DNA from 3 places in the Crassaminicella indica genome. Region 3 is predicted to be linked to each of the others. Evidence: riboswitches for the same ligand, from Rfam matches in the RefSeq annotation. Region 3 holds a riboswitch; each other region holds the start of a gene.
What was found. A riboswitch is a leader RNA that binds a small molecule or an ion and turns the genes downstream of it on or off. The one in region 3 is predicted to bind cobalamin.
Positions count from the first base shown of each region.

Region 1: it holds a riboswitch for cobalamin, as region 3 does, so the genes downstream of both, KVH43_RS03790 (hypothetical protein) here and KVH43_RS09720 (cobyrinic acid a,c-diamide synthase CobB) in region 3, are expected to answer to the same signal.
Region 2: it holds a riboswitch for cobalamin, as region 3 does, so the genes downstream of both, KVH43_RS03675 (aspartate-alanine antiporter-like transporter) here and KVH43_RS09720 (cobyrinic acid a,c-diamide synthase CobB) in region 3, are expected to answer to the same signal.

Region 1 is NZ_CP078093.1:795,264-800,716, forward strand. It holds gene KVH43_RS03770 (heme ABC transporter ATP-binding protein) at 1-255, opposite strand, end outside; gene KVH43_RS03775 (FecCD family ABC transporter permease) at 252-1,310, opposite strand; gene KVH43_RS03780 (ABC transporter substrate-binding protein) at 1,358-2,296, opposite strand; gene KVH43_RS03785 (hypothetical protein) at 2,424-2,672, shown strand; gene KVH43_RS03790 (hypothetical protein) at 2,703-2,909, opposite strand; cobalamin riboswitch at 3,206-3,388, opposite strand; gene KVH43_RS03795 (ABC transporter ATP-binding protein) at 3,410-4,135, opposite strand; gene KVH43_RS03800 (ABC transporter permease) at 4,137-4,892, opposite strand; gene KVH43_RS03805 (ABC transporter substrate-binding protein) at 4,867-5,453, opposite strand, start outside.
Region 2 is NZ_CP078093.1:775,094-780,546, forward strand. It holds gene KVH43_RS03665 (AbgT family transporter) at 1-1,427, opposite strand, end outside; gene KVH43_RS03670 (YibE/F family protein) at 1,680-2,813, opposite strand; cobalamin riboswitch at 2,983-3,182, shown strand; gene KVH43_RS03675 (aspartate-alanine antiporter-like transporter) at 3,338-4,570, shown strand; gene KVH43_RS03680 (aldehyde dehydrogenase family protein) at 4,640-5,453, shown strand, end outside.
Region 3 is NZ_CP078093.1:2,063,224-2,068,676, reverse strand. It holds gene KVH43_RS09725 (cobyric acid synthase) at 1-1,086, opposite strand, end outside; gene KVH43_RS09720 (cobyrinic acid a,c-diamide synthase CobB) at 1,076-2,479, opposite strand; cobalamin riboswitch at 2,569-2,747, opposite strand; gene cobC (alpha-ribazole phosphatase) at 2,809-3,396, opposite strand; gene cobS (adenosylcobinamide-GDP ribazoletransferase) at 3,415-4,140, opposite strand; gene cobU (bifunctional adenosylcobinamide kinase/adenosylcobinamide-phosphate guanylyltransferase) at 4,152-4,712, opposite strand; gene KVH43_RS09700 (DUF2225 domain-containing protein) at 4,862-5,453, opposite strand, start outside.

The sequences.
Region 1 (5,453 bases), 1.3 Mb from region 3:
AGCTGCAATTTTCCTCGCTAAATCTTTATATTTTAAATTCACCACATCTTCACTATAAATATAAATAGACTTTTTATGAGGCGATAGAAGCTTTAATATATTTTTTAAAAGTGTTGACTTGCCAGAACCATTTGGTCCTATAATACAGGTAAACTTTTTTTCTGCTATTTTCACACTAATATTTTTTAATATGTTATTTTCTCCAAAGCTCCAGTTCAGATGATCTATTTCTATTGGATAGGTCAACTTTTTCACCTCATAGCATTTTGTTTTTTACTTTTATAAAGGATATAAATAAAAAAAGGTGTACCAAACAATGATGTAATAACTCCTACTGGAATTTCTGTTGGAGGCATTAAGGTTCTTGCTAGGGTATCTGCTATAACCATAAATATTGCCCCCATAACCAATGTAAAAGCAATTAGCACTCTATGATCTGGACCTATTATTATCCTTACAATGTGTGGAATGATCAGCCCTACAAATCCAATAATTCCACTTACTGAAACTGCTGATGCTGCCACTATAGAAGCTAAAATAAGAAGGAGCTTTTTTATTTTTTCTACTTCTACTCCTAAACTTTTTGCTGTTTCTTCTCCCATCAGCATCAAATTCAAATCCCTAGCAAACATAGTAAAAAATATACACCCTATTAATACAACAGGAGCACAAAATATCACATGCTTCCAACTTGCAGAAGAAACACTTCCCATCGTCCAAAAAACAATCTTTTCAATTTGTTCTTTGTGAAATGTCATTATTAATGATATTAGTGAAGACAATAAAAAGCTTAAAGCTATTCCTGCAAGTAAAAGTGTTATTATAGGGGTCTTATTTCCAATCTTAGCTATATAATAAACACTTAATGTCGCTGTAATAGCACCAATAAAAGCCATAATAGCTATTGCCCAAAAACCTATGAAGGTTGCTTCTAAGCCAAATACAATTGCAATAGTTGCACCAAAAGCAGCTCCTGATGATACCCCCAACACATAAGGATCTGCCATAGGATTTTTAAAAATACCTTGAAATATTACTCCCGATCCTGCTAAAGCCATACCAATCAATGATGACAATATAATTCTTGGTAATCTGATCCCTAAAACAATTAATTTTTTTGACTCATTAATAGCATCTGCTACAACATATTTCCCTATAAATGGAATATTGCTACATAAGATTTTAACTGCTTCCACAAAAGATATATCAGAAACACCAAGAGTACTTACAAATAAAATTAATACGCACAATAAAAATAATAGAAAAATAAATAAAATTTTATAGCCTTTCCTTTTCTGTATGTAGGTCATATACTTTCCTCACTTTAAAGCATAACAAGCTTTATTATCATAATCTGCTATTTAAATAATTCTGGATGTATTATTTTTGCTAATTCATAAAGACCATCTGCAAGTCTTGGTCCCTGCCTATCGAGAAGATTATTATCTATCTCAAACAATCTTCCTTCTTTCACTGCTGTCAAATCCTTGTATCCATTTGTATTCATAATTCCCTTCTTTGCATCATAATACTTTGAGCATATTAATATATCTGGGTCCTTCTCTATTAATTTTTCTAAGCTATACTTCCATCCAGTTGTATCTCTAGCAGCATTTTTCCCTCCTGCCAAGTTTATCATTTTATCAATAAATGTTCCCTCTCCTGCAGTATAATCTCCACCTGCTCCATAGCTTACCACATAATAAACTTCTGGTCTTTCTGCATTTTTTACTTTATCTATAACATTTTTAACTTGATCCTTCATACTAGATATGATTTTTTCTGATGCTTCTTGTGCATTAAGCACCTTCCCTAATTTACCGATTATTGCATAAGCTCCTTCAAAGCTTTCCTCTCCATAAAGAACAATAACCTTTACATTCAATTCCTCCAATTTGTTTAGTACATCTTCCTTAAAATGAGTAGATGCAACTACTAAATCAGGCTTTAAAGCTACAATTTTTTCAATATTTGGTTCCATAAGACTTCCTATACTCGCTATCGATTTTACTTTTTCTGGATAATCACAGTAATCTGTTCTTCCTACTAATTTTTCACCTGCCCCTAAAGCAAATATAGTTTCTGTTATATTTGGAGCAATAGATACAACTCTCTTAGGCTCACTTTCAATTATAACCTCCCGATTGTAAGAATCAACAATTGTAAGTGGATACTGACCCTTTTTTTCAGCTTCTTTTTGTTCTTCTACTTTTTCATTTGTTTTAGCACAAGAACAAAACAATATTATAGAAATGATGATCATAAATATTGATATCCATCTATTCTTTTTAAGCACAACTACACCTCCATCCTATTTTGCATTTATTATATTTTGTGTAATTTTTATTTATCTATTCAAATGCTTTATTTGGAACAAGCTTTATGTTTTTTCATATATTATTACAAAAGGAGGTACAAGCTAAATGAATTATTATCCATATAATTATGATCTATATTTAAAGTATCAAAAATGTCTTTATCGTGTTTGGCAATTACAGTATATCACTTATCAGCAATATCAACAATTAAATAAAATCCCACCCTTTGCTAAGCTCACTGATGAAGAACTAAAAAAAATTCAGCAATGCGAAAAAGAATTAGGAAACAAATATTATTTAATTGCTTTTGAAAAAACCGTAAAAAATCTTATGCAGCGGCTAAAAATTCAATAAAAAAGAGCCTTCACTAGCAAGGCTCTTTTTTTATCTATATATAAGATTTTTAATGGGCCTTTCATTATGAATAAAAGATTGCTTTAATTCCTTCCAAAAAACTTCCTTTAGTTCTCTTTTATTTTTTACAGACTTTCGAAGGAATAAGTTTTCATACACTTTATCTGCTTTCATATTTCCTGTTATCATTCTACTGTTGCTTTTTAATTTTTTATACATAGACATACTAACCACCATATTAAGCTCTCCTTTCAAATTCAAATCAATATACCATCTTTATAAGACTTGAACTTGATTAGGTGGTTCTGGAAAGTGGCCATAAGAAACAAATTTTAGTAGTTTAATATAATTGTCTGAAAATATGGTATCTAGTGGGAAAGGGATTAATGTGCTTAATCCATATACTAAATCATTCATTCCTATCAGCCTCCTTTCCTAAAACAATAAAGTCCTGTCAGAAGACAGGACAAAACATACTCCATATAAAATAATATGTAAGCTTTTACTTTGTTTCCTGGCCTTCCCACCGAAGGTAGTAACATACACAATAGGCAGGTCTCCTGACTCATGAATCTTCCTACTCCCTCTCCCCTTCCCGTTTTCACAGTGGGTTGCTTGAGGTTTCGTCATCATTTACAGTAGCGGGGGCTGCGCCGGATTTTCACCGAACTTCCCTATTAAACCTTAAAAAAGGTACCTAATGCAATCACCATATTTAATTTCATCTCATTATACCATTAAGTATCCAAATCGTCAATAAATAAAATATCATGAATCTCTTTTTTTATCTTTATTAAGCTTTCATCCTCTAAGCTTCTTTTCTCTTTCGCAGTAGCAATCTCAAAGCTCTTTTTTATTTTGACAGGTGCCTTACTAAAAATATAAATCCTATCCCCTAAGCTTATGGCTTCTTCTATGTCATGTGTTACAAAAATCACTGTTCTCAGATCTTTCATCCATAGCTTAATAAAAGCATCAATAAGCTCTCTTTTTATCTTTAAATCCAATCCCTTAAAAGGTTCATCCATAAGTAGAATATCAGAAGGATATGCAAAAGCCCTAGCAATAGCAACTCTTTGCAGCATTCCACCACTAATATCCTTTGGATAATAATCTTCAAAGCCTTCTAAATTCACCATTTTTATATATTGGGATATGATTTTTTCCCTTTCTTCCTTTGAATAAACATCCTTTAATACAAATTCAATATTCCCCCATACACTCTTCCACGGTAGAAGCCGTGGTTCCTGAAAAAGATACCCAATAACTTTATCACCAAATCCTAAAAATTCTCCTGCTTCAGCTTTAACAATTCCACTAATCGTATTTAACAAAGTAGTTTTTCCACATCCTGATGGACCCAAAATACAAGTAATATGTTCTTGTGGAATATTTATATTAAAGTTTTCAAATACTACAAGCCTTTGATAGCTTTTATATAACTGTTGAATCTTTAGGGTCATATTAACCTCTCCATCGCATAATCTTTTTTTCTAATATTCTTATAGCTCTTTCAAATATAAAGCTTAATAACACAGCTATCACTGTCCATGCAAAGACATTTTCTGTTTCAATATAAACCTTTGCATTGTAAAGGCTTGTACCTATCGCAAAATTTGGCTGACTTAGAACTTCTGCTGCAATAACAGCCTTCCAGCCTATTCCCATAGCAGTAGAAACGCCTGCTAAAAAATAACGTGAGATCGCTGGAAGATATATTTCTAAGATAATTCTATATTTTCTCACATGGTATATTTTAGCCATCTCTAAAAGCTTCACATCTACACTTTTTATTCCTTCAGAAACATTTACACATATAATAGGAAAAGCCACTAAGAAACTAACAAAAATTGGTACATACTCTGTCTTAAACCAAATTAATGCTAAGATAATAATAGACATAATAGGGGTAGATTTAATAACCACTAAAATAGGCTCTATAAGCCTTTCTAAAAACAGATGACTTCCTGTTAATAAGCCTATCAAAAGTCCTAAAGAACAAGATAAAAAAAATCCGATGCATCCTCTTTTTATAGTCATTAGCACTATTTTAAAAAAATTCTCTGATTTCATCAAAATCAATAAACTTTTACATGTAGCTTCAGGAGAAGGGAGAATGATCTTCGAAGCAATTATTTCCGAGCTCATTCTCCAAATAAATAGTAAAAGCAATATAGATAATATTGTAGGAAGCTTATTTTTTATAGTAAAAATTCTCATCTGGAAGCTTTCCTCCCACAGCTTTTGGTGAAAAATCATAAAGCACCTTCAAATATCCCTCTACTGTTTTTTGCGATTTTTGTGCATCCTGAAAAACAATATTGCATCTCGGAATAGCTAACTCAGCCATTTTTGCCTTCATACCAATACCATGCTTTTCAACTAGCTTTCCAGCCTCTTCATTGTTTTTATTTACCCAATTAACAGATTTTTTATATTCTTCCAAAAAATTATTCACAATTTCTGGATTTTCTTTTGCAAACTCTTCTCTTACAACCAAACAGCCTTGCACTAACGCTGCACTTTCCCCTAGTACAGCTTGCCATTCCTCTTGAATATTCATGGTAATTTTTGCATTTTTATTTTTCATACTAACCATTGTTACAAATGGCTCTGGAAGTACTGCTATATCTACCTTCCCAGCAGCTACAGCTTGTGCAAGCTCAGCATGAGATAATGTATAATCTAGTACAACATCTTTTTCTGGGTCTAATCCATTTTTTTGTAGTAAATACTTAAATACTACATCAGGATTTGAACCTTTTGCTATAACGTTAATCT
Region 2 (5,453 bases), 1.3 Mb from region 3:
ATTCCAGTATCTTTATCATATTTTTGTGCAAATACTACTATTACCGCAAAGTATGACATTAGTGGTGAAATAATGTTTGTACAGGAATCTCCTATACGATATGCAAGCTGAGTAAATTCTGGTGTAAATCCTAATTGATACATCATTGGTATAAATACAGGTGCCATGATTCCCCATTTAGCAGATGCAGAACCAATGAATAAGTTAATAAATCCAGCAACTACAATAAATGCAAGGATTAATGGTAATCCTGTAAATCCAATAGCTTTTAAGAAGTTTGCACCACTTACAGCTAATATAATTCCTAAGTTTGTGTATGAGAAATATTTAATAAACTGAGCAGCAAAGAAACATAATACTAGATATCCTCCTAAACCACTCATAGCCTTGCTCATAGCTTTGATTACATCTTTATCGTTCTTAATTGTTCCTGCAACAATACCATAAACCAAACCCGGTACTAAGAAAAATAACATGATTGTTGGAACTAATCCATTATATATAAATTGCTTTAATGGGTTTTCTGCTTCTGGTACTTTTAATGCTGCATTTTCAGGTAATGTTAAGAAGATCATCACTGCAACAAAAATTAGTAGAGAAATACCCGCAGCAACTAAACCTTTTTTTTCTACTTCTGTAACTTCCATACTATCATCTGCTTTATATTCACCTTTGTATTCGCCTAATCTTGGTTCTACAATTTTTTCAGTTACATATGTTCCTATAAAAGTAATTAAAAATGTAGATGCCATCATGAAATACATATTAGCTGTTGGCAATATACTTAACTCAATTCCACCAGCAGTCAAAGCCTCATTTGTAATACCTGCTAGTAGTGGGTCTAATGTTCCTAATAAAAGGTTCGCTGAAAATCCACCTGATACACCTGCAAAAGCAGCTGCCATACCAGCAAGTGGATGACGTTTAAAGCTTAAAAAAACAATAGCGCCTAATGGAACTAATACTACATACCCTGCATCTGATGCTATGTTTGACATAACTCCAGCAAATACAACTACAGCAGTAATTAATCTTTTAGGTGTACTAAGTACCAATTTCTTAAGTGCTGAATTGATTAGTCCTGTTCCTTCAGCAATACCTACTCCAAGCATAGCAACTAAAACAGTCCCTAATGGATGGAATCCAGTAAAGTTTTTTGTTGCTGTATTAATCATATACCTTAATCCTTCAGCATTTAATAGAGAAATTGCTTCAACAGTTTTTTCCGTTTTATACTTAGCATCATAAAAATTAACTGCTAATCCTGCACGAGATGCAATTTCTGAAATAACAATTACAGCAACTGCTAACAGTAAAAATATCGTAACTGGATGCGGTAGTTTATTCCCTACTGTTTCAATGACATTAAGAAATTTGTTAAACAATCCTTTTTTTGACGGTTGAGAAGATTTTGAAACGCTTGCCATATTATTCCTCCTTTTTAAATAGTTCTTTTAGTTTTATAATTCTGACAATTCTGCGTATAGATACAATTCATGATTATTTTTTATAATTGCATAAATATAATTTGTCATATTAGGAAAATGTTATCATATGTCTATACGCATCATTCATGATAACATATTTTCGTTGATAAATGTTTTAAATTTTTGTAATATGTAAATATGAGTGAATGACTTTGATAACTTTTGTAAAAAAATACATAAAAATAGAGATGCTTATTCTGCATCCCTATTTTTATTCTTTTTCATTAGCATACTTGCTACAAAAGCTGTTAATGGAATTGTCAATACTAATCCAATACTTCCTGCTAATGATCGAATAACCTCCGTAGCAATAATATCTAGATTTAATATTTTAATAATGGAGGTTTCATGAGCCATAAACAATAAAAGCAATGGAATAGAGCTTCCTGTATAAGCAAGGATCAGGGTATTTGTCATTGTTCCCATAACATCCTTTCCTACATTCATTCCTGCAGAAAACAACTCTTTTCTTGTAAGTGATGGATTAGCATTATTTATTTCTTCTATAGCAGAAGAAATAGACATTCCTATATCCATAACTGCTCCTAATGCCCCCATTATAATTCCAGAGAATAGAAGACTTTTAAAGTCAAAGGAAACTTTTTGAGGAATATTCATAAGCATAACCGCTTCTTCGCTACTAAGTCCTGTTAATTTGACCATACTTCCAATATAATAAGCAATGACCCCTGCAATAATTACACCACCAGTGGTTCCAATAATACCTGCAATACTTTTACTATTAATACCTCCAATAACAAGCATAGTCATTATTGTAATAGCTACAGAAATCGCTATAGTAATAGGAATAGGATTCATTCCCTTTAAAATAGCTGGTAAAAGTATTTTTAGAATTGCAAACAAAGTAAGAGAAAGAGTTACAACAGCCTTTATACCTTTCATCTTTCCAATAATTATAATCAATACAATAAACAATATATATAAATATATTATATAATGCTGTCGCATGTAATCTGTTATAGCTACATCTAATCTTCCATCAGTATATTCATCAATATTGATTACAATTTTATCATCTTTCTTTACTTCAATAGCAAACGCAGAATTACATGGTATATTATTCTCTATTTCTAAAACCTTTCCTTTATATTTTCCACTAGTAATTTTCAATTTTACATGCTGCTCTTTTTCTTTAAAGTCCCCGTATTCTTGAACAATTTTTGCCTTACTTGCTTCTAAAACCACTCCTGTTTCTGTATAACTCGTATAATCTTCATATACATTTAACGGATCTTCTTGTTCTCCATAAACACTAAAAGAACATAAAAATATAAATAAAATTGTCATCCATAATATTTTTTTCATAATTGCCTCCATATAATACTTTTTGTCCATAGTATACCATTTTTTGCGCTTTTTGAAAACATAAATACTTTTGCAGCATTTTCTAAATATTCTTTCAAAATAAAAACTATTACAACATTTTGTATATTCATTGACATTGTTTCAGCAGTTTAATACAATGTGTTTGAAAAGTTAATCACTTCAACATGGTGTTGTTAACAATAGATTAACAGCTTAAAAGGGAAGCTCGGTGAAAATCCGACACGGTCCCGCCACTGTAACGAGGAATGCAGCTATATATATACCACTGTTTTCATTTAATGGGAATGGGAAGGTGATAGCTGTGTAATGAATCGAAGTCAGGAGACCTGCCATGCTTGATGATACCGTTATCACTTACGCGGATAAGGAGGTGTTATTGATTCGCAAAGAGCATTACTGTCTCATTGCTTTTCAATATACTTATTGTTAAGATCGAGCACCTTTTTATACAAAGGTGCTTTTTATTTAAAAGGTTCTATAACAAAATGAAAGAAGGAATAAAGATGCATTTTAATTTTACAACCTTTATAACCAACTATTTTGTACTAATCTTCTTTTCTGTTGTAACAGGATTATTCATCGGAAGAATTGAATTTGGAAAAATCAAGCTAGGTACTTCTGGAGGCTTATTTACAGGTCTTGTTATCGGCTGGTATATCTATGGGAAATATGCTCTTCCTTATAAAAATACAGAAAACCTACCTTCATATGCAGAAAGAATACTAACTGAGGGCATCATTCCAAATGAACTTTTCCTATTTAGTCTTATACTATTTGTAGCTGCTGTAGGTCTTTTAGCCTCTAAAGATCTAGGCAAAGTATTAAAAAAATATGGATTAAAATTTGTGTTGTTAGGCTTTGTTATTACTTTTACAGGAGCTGCAATTTGCTACATCATGACAATGCTCAGTAAAGGGCAAAATCCATATGCTGTTTCAGGTGTTTATACAGGTGCTTTAACTAGTTCCCCAGGACTAGCAGCTGCATTAGAAGCTGTTACTTCATATGGTAACGAAGCAGAAAGTATGGTTGGCTTTGGCTATGCTGTAGCATACGTTCCTGGTGTACTTATCGTCATTGTCTTAATGCAATTTTTACCATTGATTTTTAAAATAGATCTAGAAGCAGAAAAAGAATTATTTAAACAAGAGATGTCTTCCCCAGAAGACCCTGTCATGAATTTCGAAGTAAAGTTTGACCTTATTGCATTTGTCTTCGCCTGTTTGATTGGGTTGCTATTAGGTAAAATGAAAATTTATTTAGGTTCTATAATAGGATATTTTAGTCTTGGTTCAACAGGTGGTATTCTTATAGCATCTCTTATATTAGGTTATATAGGAAAGCTCGGGCCAATGCATTTTAGAATGAGTCCTAAAATTTTAGGCACAATACAAGAACTAGCTCTTGCATTCTTTCTTTCTATGGTCGGTTTAAAATATGGATACACAACTATTCATTCAATAACTCACTCGGGTGCTTACTTAGTATGCATATCCTTTCTATGTGGATTCTCTGCTCTATTAGCAGGCTTTATCATCGGAAGGTATGTCTTTAAAATAAATTGGATTATGCTTTCTGGCGCACTTTGCGGTGGAATGACTAGTACACCAGGACTAGGTGCTGCCATAGAAGCTACAAAAAGTGATGGTGTTGCAGCAGGTTATGGAGCTACTTATCCATTTGCCCTTCTTGGGATGATTCTATTTACTATACTGCTGTATCGAGTACCAGTATAAATTTGTTAAAAGAATCTTTTCATACTAGAAAAGATACTTAAATTATAAATATAAATGGAGGGATTGAGTATGGAAGCAAAGGCTTATATTGATGCTTTAGTTGAAAAATCAAGAATTGCTCAAAAGGAATTTGAGAATTTCACACAAGAACAAGTTGATGCAATTGTAAAAGAAGTTGGTAAGGTAGTATATGACAACGCAGAAGAATTAGCAAAAATGGCTGTTGAAGAAACAGGCATGGGTGTTTATGAGCATAAAGTACTTAAAAATAAAGGAAAGTCAAAAACTATTTGGAACAGCTTAAAAGGAAAAAAATCTGTTGGCATTATAAATAGAGATGAAGAAACAGGAATCGTTGAAATTGCAAAACCAATGGGAGTTGTTGGAGCTGTTACACCTACTACAAACCCAATCGTAACACCAATGTGTAATGCAATGTTTGCATTAAAGGGAAGAAACTCTATTATTATAGCACCTCATCCAAGAGCAAAAAAATGTAGTGCAGAAACTGTAAAAAGAATTAACGAAGCACTAAAAAAACATAATGCTCCAGAAAATTTAATTCAAATCATTGAAGAACCATCTATTGAAAAAACAAATCTACTAATGAACGCTGTTGACGTAGTTGTAGCTACAGGTGGTATGGGAATGGTAAAAGCTGCATACAGCAGTGGAAAGCCAGCTTATGGTGTTGGTGCAGGAAATGTACAAGTTATTGTAGATAGAGATGTAGATTTTGATGATGCTGCGAAAAAAATTATTGCAGGAAGAACATTTGATAATGGTATCATCTGTTCTGGAGAGCAAACTGTTATTGCTCATGAAGATGATTATGATAAAGTTATCAAAGCTTTTGAAAACAATGGAGCATACTATGTAAATG
Region 3 (5,453 bases):
ATCTAGTAGCCCTAGTCCATTAATTTCCTTTATATCACTTTCTGTTCCGTAAGGGTCACAAAGTCTTTTACCCAACATCTGATATCCCCCACAAATTCCTATAATTAATTTTCCTTCTTTATTTAATCTGAAAATTTCTTTAGCTAAACCTGTTTCCTTTAAATAAATCAAATCTTCAAGTGTATTCTTAGAACCAGGTATAATCAACATATCTGGATTTCCAATCGATTGTCCTCTCATGACATATCTTAAATTTACATCTTCTTGCGTTTCAAATACATTAAAATCTGTAAAATTAGATACATGGGGTAAATAAAGAACAGCAACCTCTATTTGTCCTTTATTATTTCTTTCAGTCCTAAATCTTTCAGCCAAACTATCCTCATCTTCTATTTGTACATTATAATATGGAACTACTCCTAAAACAGGAATACCCGTTAATTCTTCTAACATTTTGATTCCAGGTTTTAATATCTCTACATCTCCTCTAAATTTATTGATTATAATTCCTTTTACTCTCTTTCTTTCTTCTTCTGTAAGGAGCATAATCGTTCCATAGATAGAAGCAAAAACCCCTCCACGGTCTATATCCCCAATAAGGATTACATCTGCATCTGCCATTTCTGCCATCCCCATGTTTACAATATCCTTATCTCTTAAATTAATTTCCGCAGGACTTCCTGCTCCTTCTAATACTACAATGTCATAATGCTTTGCTAATTCATCAAATGAATCTTTTACCATTTTTGCTAAGGTTGGTTTAAACTCATGATATTCTACTGCTGACATATTCCGATATACTTTACCATTTAAAATCACCTGACATTTTTTATCTGTTGTTGGCTTTAAAAGAATAGGATTCATGAGTACACTAGGTTCTACTTTAGCAGCCTCAGCCTGCACCACCTGAGCTCTTCCCATTTCCATTCCCTTTTTTGTAATATATGAATTTAGTGCCATATTCTGTGATTTAAAAGGAGCTACTTTGTAACCATCTTGATAAAATATCCTGCAGAATGCTGCTGTAAGCAAACTCTTTCCTACAGAAGAAGCTGTTCCCTGAAACATTAAACTTTTACTTTTCATATTCTTCACAACTCCTATTCTTAAAAGATATACAATTTTTTATAAAGTCATTTGCAATGCTCATATTACTATAAAAATGAATATGTGCATACGCCCCTAAAGCATTATACTTTTTAAATCCACATTTCCACGTCTTAACGATTTCTCCATTTCTTATTTTATTCACAGTGTATACATATTCATCTTCTTTAATATCATCTACTGTTGAACGATGAAATTCATGGGCTTTTACAGAATATTTTTTTTCTGCAATTGCACAAGATTTGTCGATATTTACATAAACATATCCAAATCTTTGAAGCCTTTTTGTCATACTGGCTTTTGTATTAAATATACCTACCATTTCATACTCTCGATTCTCTAATGTGGTAATCCCTTTTGACAGATACATAAGCCCTCCACATTCAGCATAGGTCGGCAAACCTTTCTCAATAGCTTTTTTAATACTATTTCTCATAGAAATATTTTCTTCTAAATCCTTTGCAAATATCTCTGGAAATCCTCCCCCTATATATAACCCGTGGAGATTTTTAGGTAATTCCTCATCTTTTAAAGGACTAAAATATACTATGTTTGCTCCTAAAGCCTTTAATAAATCTAAATTATCTTCATAATAAAAATTAAAAGCTTTGTCTAAAGGAACTCCAATGTTTACATTTCCTACAATCCTTTTATATTTTTCTGGTTTGTATGAAATTTCTTCGGCTGTTCCTGCAATAGCCAATAGTGCATCTAAATCAATAGTTTCTTCTACCATCTTAGCGATTTCATCTATTTTCCTTTTTAAGTTCTCTACCTCTACACTAGGTACTAATCCTAAATGTCTACTTTTCAACTCAATATTTTTATTAGGCTTTAAAAAACCAATACATTTTATTTTTGTATCTCTTTCAATGCTTTCTTTTAATAAATCATAATGAACTTCTCCTGAAATGTTATTAATAATAACGCCCTTTATATTTACACCTTCATCATACAACTTATATCCTAATACTTGAGCAGCTGCACTTGAAGACATTCCCTTTCCATTAATAATTAAAATGACAGGTGCATTTAGAATTTTCGAAACATGCGCTGTACTTCCTTCATCTTTTTTTACTCCATATCCATCATATAAGCCCATAACACCTTCAATAACAGATATATCCTTATTCATCGCATTTTTAGCAAATAGTTTTATAATACTATTTTTATCTAGCATCCAGCTGTCTAAGTTTCTAGATTTATTGGCTGTTACAAAAGTATGAAAAGCAGGATCGATATAATCTGGTCCTACCTTAAAGGGTTGAACCTTTATTCCCCTCTTTTTAAGAGCAGCCATAATTCCAGTAGAAATAGTAGTTTTTCCTACTCCGCTTTGCGTGCCTGCTATCACAAATCTAGGCAATCTCATAGTAATCATCCCTTCACAAAAAATGCCCCGACCATCACTAGCCAGGGCATGAGCATTAAAACTTTCTCTTCCCTTCCCGCCGAAGGTACTTCAAATGAATCAAATAGGCAAGTCTCCTGACTCGTGAATCACTTTACTCTCGATACCTTCCCTATATGCTAGGTGGTATTTTACCGATTTCATCCTCACTCACAGTAGCGGGGGCTGTGTCGGATTTTCACCGAACTTCCTTTTTAAGTCTTACGACACCCATTTTCATTATTCACTTTATTCAATCCTATCAAAATACGACATTTATTTCAACAGCTTTTATTTTATATAAATACATATCATTGATTTAGTCCAATCAGAACAGGCAATTTATCAACCATTTCAATTGTAGTAATACCACAGTTTTCTATTTTATACTTCCAATAATCTTCTATCCCATTCCCAATCAAATAAGCTAAAATAGCTCGAATACATCCTGCATGAGATACTATCAAAATATTTTTATCCTTATATTCAGCAATAATATTATCTATAGACGATGTAACCCTTTTATACATATGCCTTACACTCTCTCCAAAAGGAGGTGCATAATCAATCCAATCCGCTTCCCATCCACTTAATTCTTTTGCATATTTTTTCTTTATTTCTTTATAGCTTAATCCCTCCCATAGACCAAAATTCATTTCTCTTAACTTTTTTTCTAAAATAATTTTTTTATGATGATACTTATTAATCATTTCTGCCGTTTTCATGGTTCTATTCAAATCACTTGTAATAATATAATCTATCTTTCTTTCTTTTAATTTTTCACAAACCTTCTTTGCTTGCATCATTCCTTTTTCAGTAAGCTCCACATCATTCCATCCACAATATAATCCCTTATTATTATCTTCTGTTTCTCCATGTCTTACAAATATCAACTTCAAATAGCTCCCCACCTTCTCTTATATGCTGGAAAAATAAAGTAAATATACTAATTCTGAAAGCTCACATAATGCTCCTAATGTATCTCCTGTCATTCCTCCTATTTTACTGCTAATGTGTTTTATATACCAAATACTAAACAAAAAACATATTAGAGTAAAAGGAATTGCTCGAATATTTATAAAGGATATACAAATTGCAATCATTACTGCTATTGCTAAATGCTTGTTGTTGGTCTTTCCTATAAACAGATTTCCCATTCCGCTACTTCTTGCATATACAGAAAATCTTGCAGCATAAACAATAGACAACCTTGAAAAAACAGGCATAAGTAGTAATACTCCATAAACATCTGGTAATGAAAAGCTATAAATGAATGCAATTTTTAAAAGAATAGTACAAAATATAGCCAATGCTGCATTTGTTCCTAATCTACTATCTTTCATAATCTCTAATATAATTTCCTTTGGTCTATTACTATAAATCCCATCGAAGGTATCTCCCAATCCATCTAAATGCAGTCCTCCAGTAATAAAAACCTCAGAAACAACTGATATAGTAGCAGCCAAAAAAGCACCTCCTAGCTTATATCCTATATAATGAAAGGATACCATAAACATGCCGATGACAAGCCCTACCAATGGAAAATATATAATCCCATCTGAAAAATCTTTTTCATCTACTTTTAAATACAAATTAATAGGAATACGAGTTAAAAACTGAAGCATTACAATAAATTTTTTCATAGCATTTCCTCCTATTTCAACCTCATAGGAATTCCTGAAACAGTAAAATACACTTCATCCGCTTCTCTTGCAATAAGTTGATTTATTCTTCCTGCAATATCTCTAAATATGCGAGATATTCTATTTTCAGGCACAATTCCCATTCCTAATTCATTAGTAACCATAATACACCAAATGTCTTCTTCTCGAATGGCTTTTATAAGCTTAATAATCTGGTCTTTTATCTTTTCTTCAATATTGTCTATAACTTCATGACTGATTTTGTCCCAATTTACATCTTCTTCAAACATTAAGTTTGTTACCATAATAGTAATACAATCTAACAGTATTACCTCATGCTCACGCTTTATTTTAGGGATCATTTTATATAAATCATTATAGCCTTCATAAGTTGTCCATATCTTTGGTCTAGACTCCTTATGTTTTTTTATTCTATCCTTCATGCCCTCATCAAAAGGAATAGCCGTAGCCAAATATGCAACATTTTTCTTTTCAGCTTTTGCTAAGCTTTCTGCATAATTACTTTTTCCACTTCTTGCACCACCTGTAACCAGTGTAATCCTTCCTCCCATACAATCACCTCTTTCTAATCTTTCACACTATATATTTCAAAAAAATATGTCCCTTTTAAAGGGACTGTTAACTAAAGATAACTATATCAAATTTTGTATATACACGCAATTTATACTCCTATACAAGCTTAAATCACCTATGTATCCTTTTATGCAGATTGGCTTTGACCCTTCTGCCTTTTATATTCTTCCTTTGCTAAAAGCCATTGTTCTCTAGCTAACATGTCTAACTTTCTTTTTCTTTTAATTTCCCTATTGCTTACTGCCTTATTAAACCAGTCAATTGCCTCATCATATTGCTCTAATCTTCTATTTAATTCCCCTAGCAAATATAATAAAGAAACTTCATCTAAATTTCCAATAGGTAAAGGTTCATATCGAAAAGCTTCTTCAAAGCAATTTACAGCATGACCGAGAAACTCTAGTTCTCTCTCTTCACCAATATATCTATACAGCCATGCTAGTCTAAGGCAAAGCATCCCTAATATACCCTTTTTCTGATTCATTAATTCCGCACAAAGCAAAGCCAATTTATAAACCTCAATAGCATTATCAACTGTTCTTTCCTTTCCCAAATCTCGTTGTACCCATTTAGGTGAAATCTCTGATAAAATCATTTTTTTACCCAAAGGACTAATTTCCTGAAATACACTTTCAAGAGCAGCATATCCACAATTTGGACAAGCAAACACTGCATAAAATATCGGGTTTTCTCCATTATAATATACACAAAAATCTGTA